DNA from 3 places in the Chryseobacterium sp. JK1 genome. Region 1 is predicted to be linked to each of the others. Evidence: riboswitches for the same ligand, from Rfam matches in the RefSeq annotation. Region 1 holds a riboswitch; each other region holds the start of a gene.
What was found. A riboswitch is a leader RNA that binds a small molecule or an ion and turns the genes downstream of it on or off. The one in region 1 is predicted to bind S-adenosylmethionine.

Region 1 (3,284 bases):
TGGTGTTTTCCGAATTTTTTGTCATACGTCAGAATATTACTGGTTGTGTAAGACAGTGTTCTTGTATTTGATCGGGTTACTGTTCCACCAATCTCAGCACTTTCTCCCAACAGCGGATTCGAATAATAGTGTCCGTTATAATTTACCAAATCTACTGAAAAGCTGCTCTTGAATCTTAATTCCGGTAAGAAAGTAAATTCCATAAACCCTTTTCCTGAAAAGTTATCTTCCTTGTTTTCATTCTTATCTAAAGGTAAGGTAGCTGCGGCATTTTGGTTCTGAAGGGCACTTGTAGGCCTGTATTTTCCAAAATCATAAATGTTATTCCCATTAGCGTCTAATATGTAAGATCCGTCTGGATTTCTTTCATAGTAAGGATAAAATGAAGGAATAAATCTTGCCGCATTGATGATATTACTTGACTTGGAATCTGAAGATGTAGGCGCATTCTGAATACTGTTGGTATAGCTTAAGTTCACTCCTACGTTCAGCCATTTTTTCACTTCAGAATTAATCTTTAGTCTTGTATTATATCTTTTGAATCCTGATTCGATAGCCATCCCTTTATCATCCAGATATCCTAATGAAAAGAAATAGTTGCTTTTCTCACTTCCTCCACTGATATCCAAATCCACCTGATTTCTTGAAGCAACTCTCTGTAAAATATCTCTCCAGTCGTCATTCCAGAGAGCAGTTGCACCTGGCAGTAATTTTCCGTCTGTTCCTACTGGTCGTGAATAATTAGGTCCATATGGGTTTATTCCCAGAGTGGAAACCAAATTATCGGATGCCATTTGTGCAGCCTGCTGAGAAGAAATCTTATCGGACTTATACCCGTTTCTCAATGCTTCCCAATACAGCTGGAAATACTGGTCCGTATTCACCTGCTGATAGTCTTTGACCGCTCTGCCTGAAAATCCCTGACTGATGTTAAAGTTTACTTTCGCTTCTCCTTTTTTTCCTGATTTTGTTGTAATAATGATGATTCCGTTGGCCCCTCTGGAACCGTACAATGCACTTGCTGTAGCATCTTTCAGAACACTTATAGATTCAATATCGTTAGGACTTATTGCGTTCAGGTTTCCATCAAAAGGAATACCGTCTACTACATATAGCGGATCACTGGAAGCACTTACCGACCCAACCCCTCTGATTCGGATGGTAGAAATTGCCCCCGGCTGTCCTGAAGCACTTGTGGTTTGAATCCCCGGTACCTGTCCTTCCAAAGCTTTGGTAATATTGGTTACGGGTCTATTATTGATTTTATCGCTTGAAATAGTTGCTACTGAACCGGTATAGCTGTTTCTTTTGGCTTTACCATAAGCTACCACTACCACCTCATCAATCTCCTTTTCACGGAGGGTATCTTTTTTCGGTTTGGAAGTCTGCCCGCTTACATTTGCAATTCCTAAGAAAAATGCAGCCACTGACGGAATCCAAACTTTAGAATTAAATAAAGTTTTATTAATCATAATCAATTTTATTTACCAAATATTAAAATTTTGCCCCTTGCAGAAAAGTCAGCAAAGGGCATCGATAAATACGATAAACCAAATGCTTATTTTTCCTTTATAGGCTGAATGTGACACCTTACGCATAGCAGGTTGTCAAGATTTCACTGGGTCAGTTCCCTCCATCTTTCTTTATAAGCCGATCGAAATATGGTTGCAAAGCTATAAACTTTTAGTCTACAAAACAAGTAGACTTATTGTTTTTTCATGATAATTTTTCAAAAATTAACAAAATATTTTATAAAACTCACCAAAATAGCACTTTATAAAAATTATCACTTTGATAAATATGACAAATATCATTATCGATAATTCAATGAACAAAATTGAGATATGATCTTATTTTTTAGCTTTTTAATTGAAAAAACTTTTTAATTTTATAGAATGAAAGTTTTAATTATAAATGGACCTAATCTGAATCTTTTAGGCACCAGAGAACCCGAAATCTATGGAAGCGTTTCTATGGATAGTTATTTGGAAGTTTTAAGAACCGAGTTTCCTTCTCATGAATTAAAATATTATCAGTCCAATATTGAAGGGGAATTGATCAACCGACTTCAGGAAGATGATTTTGATGCGGTTGTTATTAACCCCGGAGCTTTCACGCATTATTCCTATGCCATAGCGGATTGTTTAAAAAATATCCGAAAGCCTAAAGTTGAGGTTCATATCAGTAATATTTATAAAAGAGAGGAATTCCGACAGAAGTCTGTAACAGCAGCTAATACTGACGCCGTTTTATCTGGCTTTGGAATGGATGGGTATAGGTTGGCTATATTGAGTTTGAAGTAATTTTTCACCACGGATGTCGCAGATTTCCACAGATAATTGTGGATAGCTAGATGATTAATGACAATTTATGGAGATAAAAGGTGAAGTTTTTTGTACTTCTATTGGAGTCTATTCTCAGCAATTGACAAAGCGAAAGGCTTATATTATTGAGGAAATGAACCTTCAAAACATAAGAATTTGCAATGATGAGGATAAATTAAAATGGTATTCAAAATATTATTTTAGTTTGGAAGTAGATCCGGAAATCACTGATATTCAAATTGACGATCAAATAGAAAATCCTGAATGTGATGCCATAGAGGTAACGATTGAATTTTCCAATTGTCAGAAATATTGGCTTACTTTCGTCACTCCCAAATATTTAGATAAGATACTGAATGAAGAGCCTTATTTTTCTTCAAGACATTTTATGATTATTAAAAGATTGAGTGAAGAATCGATCAGGTCGACGGTTCGAAAGCTGGATGAACAAAATGAACTGCTTGAAAGCTGTAAAAAATATAAATAATAAAAGAGCCTCATCTGTGATGAGGCTCTTTTATGTATGTACAACTATTAGATAGTTTGTTCTTGTAATTGAGGTCCGGAAGCGATTAATCTTTTTCCTTCTTCAGTATCACAATACTGTTCAAAGTTTTTGATATATCTCGAAGCAAGATCTTTTGCTTTTTCTTCCCAATCTGAAGCATTTTCGTAGGTATCTCTTGGATCTAAGATTCCTTCAGAAACATTTGGAAGTGCTGTAGGAATCTCAAGATTCATGATTGGAACCTGAGTTTTAGCAGCGTTATCAATAGAACCGTCGATAATTGCATCAATGATTGCTCTGGTATCTTTCAGAGAAATTCTCTTTCCTGTACCATTCCATCCTGTATTCACCAAGTATGCTTTAGCACCGTGTTCTTTCATTTTACCGATCAATGTTTTTGAATACATTGTTGGGTGTAATGTAAGGAATGCTTCACCAAATGCAGGAGAGAA
Region 2 (3,284 bases), on a different contig from region 1:
TGCAACAGGAAGATCGCCTTTAGTAAGACTTTGGAATATTGATCCGGATGGTGACGGCTATGGAGATGTAGCTGCAGACAATCCTTATTTCAATCAGGTTCCGAAACATTCTTATAATGTCTTCAATGATTTTAACCATACCAGCCTTTCCACTCAATATTATGTTGAAAGATGTCTTCAGCAGTGGCTTACAGAGTATCATATAGACGGTTTCCGATGGGATCTTACAAAAGGATTTACCCAAAGCTGTTCTGAAAATGATGAAGCCTGTACCAACGCTTATCAACAGGACAGAGTAGACATTCTGAAACACTATGCAGATAGACAATGGGCTATAGACCCGAATTCGTATATGATTTTTGAACATTTAGGAACAGATGCCGAAGAGCAGCAATGGGCGAATTACAGAGTTTCAGAAGGAAAAGGTGTACTGCTTTGGAATAAACAGACCGATCCTTACAACCAAAATACCATGGGTTATAAAGAGAACAGCAATTATGACAGAATGAACAACAGCCTTCATGGGTTTACCAATATGCGTGCGGTAGGATATGGAGAAAGCCATGATGAAGAAAGACTCATGTTTAAAAATCTTGCTTACGGAGCAGTTAATGGAAGTTATAATGTTAAAAATCTCAATACAGCACTTGACAGAATGAAGACGTTCGGAGCTACATTCTTCACCATTCCCGGCCCAAAAATGATCTGGCAGTTTGGTGAACTTGGCTATGAATTCAGTATTAACAGATGTGTAAACGGAACAATTGACAACGGATGCCGAACAGATGAAAAACCTATTGCATTTAGCTTAGGATATGATACGGATGCTGCCCGAAAATCAGTGTACGATACTTGGGCTAAAATAATTGATATAAGAAGCACTCATCAGGTATTTAAATCTAAAACCTATACCATAGAATCTAACAACCTTACCAATGATCCTGATGGGTTGATTACAAGAATCTACGTATATGATGATACGCTTACTGGAATGAAAAATGTAGTGGTTTTGGCTAATTACAGTACTGCTGTACAAAATGTTGTTCCTTACTTTCCTTATACAGGGCAATGGCAGAACCTAATGGATAATACTGTTTCTAATATCGTTTCAACAACCACTCCTATAAGTCTGCAACCCGGAGAATTCAGAATCTTTGGAAATTATGCAGGAGCTTTATCAACAACAGACGTAAATGCTTCTCACAGACTTTCGCTTCAGATTGCCGATAATCCTATAAAGAATGGGCAGGTGAAACTGGTTTTTAACAAAGCTAAGAACGGAGAAATTATCATTTCCGATATGAGTGGTAAAAAATTAGACTCGTTTAAACTGAACCAGGAAAACGGAACTTACGAACAGAAAGTAAATTATCCTTCCGGGACGTATCTTGTTCAATTAAAATCATATACAGGAATTGTGATTCAAAAGATGGTGGTGAGATAAATTAATATTCACGATATCAAACAGATAAAAAGGCAAATTTGTAAATTAACAGATTTGCCTTTTTGCATATTAAAAAAATACTCTACCTTTGCAGTAGATTTATCAAGAAAGGTGGAGGGATTTGGCCCAGTGAAACCTTAGCAACCGACACATTTCCAAAGGTGTAAAGGTGCTAATTCCAACCCGTTGGGGGAGATAAGTGAAGTCAACATTTCTATATGAATTCCATTTCTTGAAGTCTTATACATCTGCGGAGCAATTTCGCAGGATTTATTTTTAATGGGCAAAACAAAAATGAAAAAATTAAGCATAGCCGTATTACTGCTTGGAACTATTGGAATAGCAGCTCAGGAGCAAGAGGAAAAAGGAAAACAGATCGAAGATATCATTATCGTCGGAAACCGTAATGCTAAAAGAACAAAACTGGAAACACCGGTTCCTGTAGATGTTATCAATATTGAAAAAATACAAAAAGCATCTCCTCAGATCACCGTTCAGGATTTACTGAATTACGTGATCCCTTCATTTAACTCCGTGAGACAATCTGCTTCAGACGGTACAGAACATATAGATCCTGTTACTTTAAGAGGGATGGGTCCTGATCAGGTTCTGGTTTTGGTGAACGGAAAAAGAAGACATACCACGTCTCTGGTCAATTATCAAAATACTGTAGGAAATGGTTCTGTAGGAACAGATTTGAGCACTATTCCTGTTATTGCTATTGAAAAAATAGAAGTTCTGAGAGACGGTGCTGCAGCACAATATGGGTCTGATGCCATTGCCGGAGTCATTAATATTATCCTTAAAAAAAATCCGGGGGCTTCTGCGAGTATCACCTATGGATTGAGTGGGAGAAATGATGGAGATACTTATCAGGCAGGTGCGAACTACGGAACTTCCCTTGGAAAGGAAGGAGGTTATGTCAACCTTTCATTACAGTTGAGCCACAGAGGGAAAACAACGAGAACGCAGAACCATGATCTGGATATTTTCGGAGATAATTTTGCGTATGAATTTGCTCCTAACTTTAACGATGCTAAAAACGCAGATGATGCTGAAATAAAAGCAAGAGGGTTAACCCGGGATGATTTCAACTTCCAGATTGGAGATGCTCAGATTAAACAGGGACAATTGTTTTTTAATTCAGAATATCCTTTAAATGACAGGTTGAAACTTTATTCTTTTGGAGGTTTTAGTATCAAAGAAGGTAAAGGGTTTGGGTTCAGAAGACTTCCCAGTGAAAAAAATAATATTGTTTCATCCATTTATCCTAATGGATTTCAGGCCGTATTAAACTCTCAGATTTATGATGTTTCCTATGCTTTAGGAGCAAAATATAATGTTAACAACTGGTTGATCGATCTAAGCAATACTTTTGGAAGCAATACCTTCAATTATAACGTAAGCAATACCAATAATGCTTCATTGGGGGCCAAATCTCCAACAAGTTTTTACGCGGGAGCCCATAGCTTTCTTCAGAATACCATCAATCTTGATGTTTCTAAAAATATAAACAGGTTCAATTTTGCCTTTGGAGGAGAATTCAGGTTTGAACAATATCAGATCAAGGCAGGAGATGAGGCTTCTTATGCTAAATATGATGTTAATGGTAACGTTGCGGTAGAAGGATCGGTAGTAACGGAAGCAGCAGGGGGCTCACAATCTTTTATTGGTTTTTCTCCCAAAAATGCACTTAAAAAAGACAGACATTCCACTGCAGTGTATGCTGATGTTTCCTACGATTTGGATAAAAAACTGAATATTGACGCTGCGGCAAGATTCGAAAACTATTCCGATTTTGGAAGTACCCTTAACGGAAAACTTGCCATACGCTATGAAT
Region 3 (3,284 bases), 140 kb from region 1:
CTTTCGGTTCACCCACCATGTGAAATTGAGCAGTAGTTTCTGAAAAACTTTTTCAAGAAACAGTAAATCGGGTTTACCGTTGGCTTTTTCATCAATTTTAAAAACACGGAAGCAAGACCATGCGTGTACAGGAGGATTCACATCGCTCATATTCCATTCATAGGCGGGAAGCTGACCGTTAGGATGCATGTACCATTCTTTTGTGAGCAACAGAAGTTGGCCTTTGGCAAATTCGGCATCAATAATGGAGAAAGGAACACAGTGGAAAGCCAGATCCCACGTTGCATACCATGGATATTCCCATTTATCAGGCATGGAAATGATATCTTTATTGTGAAGATGGTTCCATTCTGTATTTCTTACATATTCATTAAAGTTTCTTGGAGCTTCAAAATTGGGATCGCCTTTTAGCCATTTTCCGATATTGTAATGATAAAACTGTTTGTTCCAGAGAAGTCCAGCGAAGGCTTGTCTTTGTACATTTCTTTCATCTTCATTGGTTGTATCGTATTGAATTTCGTTGTAAAAATCTTCAGCTTCAGTTTTTCTATTATTGAAAATTTCATCAAATCCGGAAAAAGGAGCATCTGTTTCATTGGGACATAATCTGAATTCAAAAACCTTGGATTGTCCTGGTCCAATCATTTCATCAATCAGAAAAGAAGCTTTACTTCCTTTTTGTTCAGGATTTACTGTATTGGTCTGATGAATAAGAAAATCATTGATCCCATCTTTGAAATAATGATTTTCAGGCAAAGGATTCCCATACAGTTTAGAAGTATTGGTCTCATTATCACAGAAAACACGTTGTGCATTGACGTTTCTCGAGTATAATTTCTTGATAGAAACACTGTCATGTGCAATATTAATGCTTCCGTCATGAGAATAAGCGTTCAGTTCTCCTTTATAAGTATTGTATCCCCATTTCCAGTTATTTCGGAACCAGGCTGTAGGTATTACAACAATCGGAGCATTATGCTGACTGCGGTTACACACCGTGATTCTGGCGAGGATATCGTTGTGATCGGCTTTACAGTATTCAATAAAAATATCGAAATATTCATCATTGTCAAAGATCCCTGTATCAAAGATTTCATACTCCGGATCTTTTTTGCCACGTCTTCCGTTTTCTGTAACGAGATCATCATAAGGAAACGCATTGATGGGATATTTATACACCATCTTCATATAGCTGTGGGTAGGAGTGTTGTCCAGATAATAAAAAATTTCTTTAATATCTTCCCCATGATTTCCCTGTGGATTGCTCAAACCAAAGAAACGCTCCTTTACGATCTTATCTTTCTTGTTCCAGAATGAAAATGCAAAGCAAAACAGCTGCTTTACATCCGATATTCCGGCAATACCTTCTTCTCCCCAGCGGTAGGCATAGCTCTCCGCATTATTGTGGTTGGTGAAGTTCCAGGCATTCCCGTCTCTACTGTAATCTTCCCGTACGTTACCCCATTGCCGGTTGCTTACATAAGGTCCCCAGTTTTTCCATTTGGTATCTTGTAATCTATCCTTTTCGGCAGTCATATCTCAACATTTTTCCACACGAAGTTAGTTTTTTTGAAAAATAATTCCAATTCCTTTCATCTGAATAATTATTAATATAGCCCTGAAATACTTGTGTTTAAAGGCTTTTTAAAATATTAAATTATTTTTTTTTTGAAATTAAAAGAAAAGAGCTACCTTTGCACCATTCGTTCATTCAAATATTGAAAATGTTATCAAGAAAGGTTGAGGGATTAGACCCTATGAAACCTTAGCAACCCTTTGCGCATGCAGAGAAGGTGCTACGTTCTACCAAAGTGATTTTGGACAGATAACTTACTGAAGTTCTTTTCAGCCATTTCCTGTGGCATTTTCAATTGTATTAAAATAATAGAATTGAAAACAGAACTAAACTATATTAATCTTTCGTATCAAACCAATTCCCAAAAGGAATGCAATATCTTGTTAAGCTATGAGCTTTTCGGGAAAGACCTGTTTACAGCTCCTATTATTCTTATCAACCATGCACTTACCGGAAATTCAACAGTATCCGGAGAACAAGGCTGGTGGAAAAATTTGGTAGGTAAAGATCAGGTCGTAGATACGGAGCAATATACCGTTCTTTGTTTCAATATACCCGGAAACGGTTATGATACTTTTTTAATTGAAGACTATGAAAGCTTTACCCCTTCAGATATAGCCAATATATTTCTGAAAGGATTAGAAGCTTTACATATCAAAAACTTATATGCCATTATTGGAGGCTCTCTGGGAGGAGGAATTGCCTGGGAAATGCTTGCCAAGCAACCTAAGCTTGCAGAAATATTTATCCCGATAGCTTGTGACTACAGAACACACGACTGGCTTCATGCACAGTGTATGGTTCAGAAATTTTTATTAAATGATAAAGATGAACCTCTACAGAAAGCAAGAATTCATGCTATGTTGTGCTACAGAACTCCACAATCGCTCAACAGCAGATTTCAGAATACATACAATCAGGACAAACAGCGCTTAGAATCAGAAGACTGGTTAATATATCACGGTAATGCTTTAAACGAAAGATTTAGTTTGAAAGCATATCAATTGATGAATCATTTACTGATGAATATCAACGCTGATGAATCAGCCTTAGAGAGAATAGAAGCACGAATGCACATGATCTCCGTAGATACAGACCTGTTTTTTCCTGCTTCTGAAATCCGAATGTGCTTCGAGAAATTGAAAGAGAAAAATAAGGAAGCCTCTTATCACGAGATCCAATCTATACACGGGCATGATGCCTTCCTAATGGAATATCAACAATTAAATAATATCATAAAAAACATTTTATAAAGTAATGAAAAAGGTTAATGAAATAAAATTTTTAAAGAACAGATCAATCATCAAATTTGAAGGCGAAGATTTTCTAGGAGAAATCGGAATTGATGGAAGAATCTTTAAAGCACTCACTTTGGCACGAATCAGTGTAGGAGTAATCTCTCAGCAGGCTGTAGAAAACGGAATCTCAATATTGGTTCACGAAAATGATGCAGAAAAAGCAGTAGCCTGTCTTATTGATGAGTTTGAAGCAGAAAGAAAATCAGGGAAAGTTTCCCAAATTTATAGCATCAATAATGTTTCTGTACTAGGTTTTGTATCAGAAGATTTTAATAAAGTCCTTGCAGAGCTGGCGAGAAATAATGTATTTCCTTTGCTTTTAAATCAGATCGCAGGAGAGAATAGGGTCAATATTGTAGTGACTTCTTCTCAGGACGAAAAGACCAAGAATATCATAGAATCCGAAATTT

Region 2: linked by a shared signal. The riboswitch ahead of ACQ76T_RS22280 (TonB-dependent receptor plug domain-containing protein) and the one ahead of ACQ76T_RS15840 (SusC/RagA family TonB-linked outer membrane protein) in region 1 are both predicted to bind S-adenosylmethionine.
Region 3: linked by a shared signal. The riboswitch ahead of ACQ76T_RS16595 (alpha/beta fold hydrolase) and the one ahead of ACQ76T_RS15840 (SusC/RagA family TonB-linked outer membrane protein) in region 1 are both predicted to bind S-adenosylmethionine.

What each region holds. Positions count from the first base shown of each region.
Region 1 is NZ_JBODRU010000002.1:622,208-625,491, reverse strand. Features, by position in the region: gene ACQ76T_RS15840 (SusC/RagA family TonB-linked outer membrane protein) at 1-1,472, opposite strand, end outside; SAM riboswitch class I at 1,556-1,652, opposite strand; gene ACQ76T_RS15835 (type II 3-dehydroquinate dehydratase) at 1,896-2,303, shown strand; gene ACQ76T_RS15830 (hypothetical protein) at 2,371-2,811, shown strand; gene pckA (phosphoenolpyruvate carboxykinase (ATP)) at 2,859-3,284, opposite strand, start outside.
Region 2 is NZ_JBODRU010000006.1:80,298-83,581, forward strand. Features, by position in the region: gene ACQ76T_RS22275 (alpha-amylase family glycosyl hydrolase) at 1-1,444, shown strand, start outside; SAM riboswitch class I at 1,541-1,646, shown strand; gene ACQ76T_RS22280 (TonB-dependent receptor plug domain-containing protein) at 1,739-3,284, shown strand, end outside.
Region 3 is NZ_JBODRU010000002.1:766,632-769,915, forward strand. Features, by position in the region: gene ACQ76T_RS16590 (MGH1-like glycoside hydrolase domain-containing protein) at 1-1,536, opposite strand, end outside; SAM riboswitch class I at 1,725-1,832, shown strand; gene ACQ76T_RS16595 (alpha/beta fold hydrolase) at 1,891-2,829, shown strand; gene ACQ76T_RS16600 (ACT domain-containing protein) at 2,834-3,284, shown strand, end outside.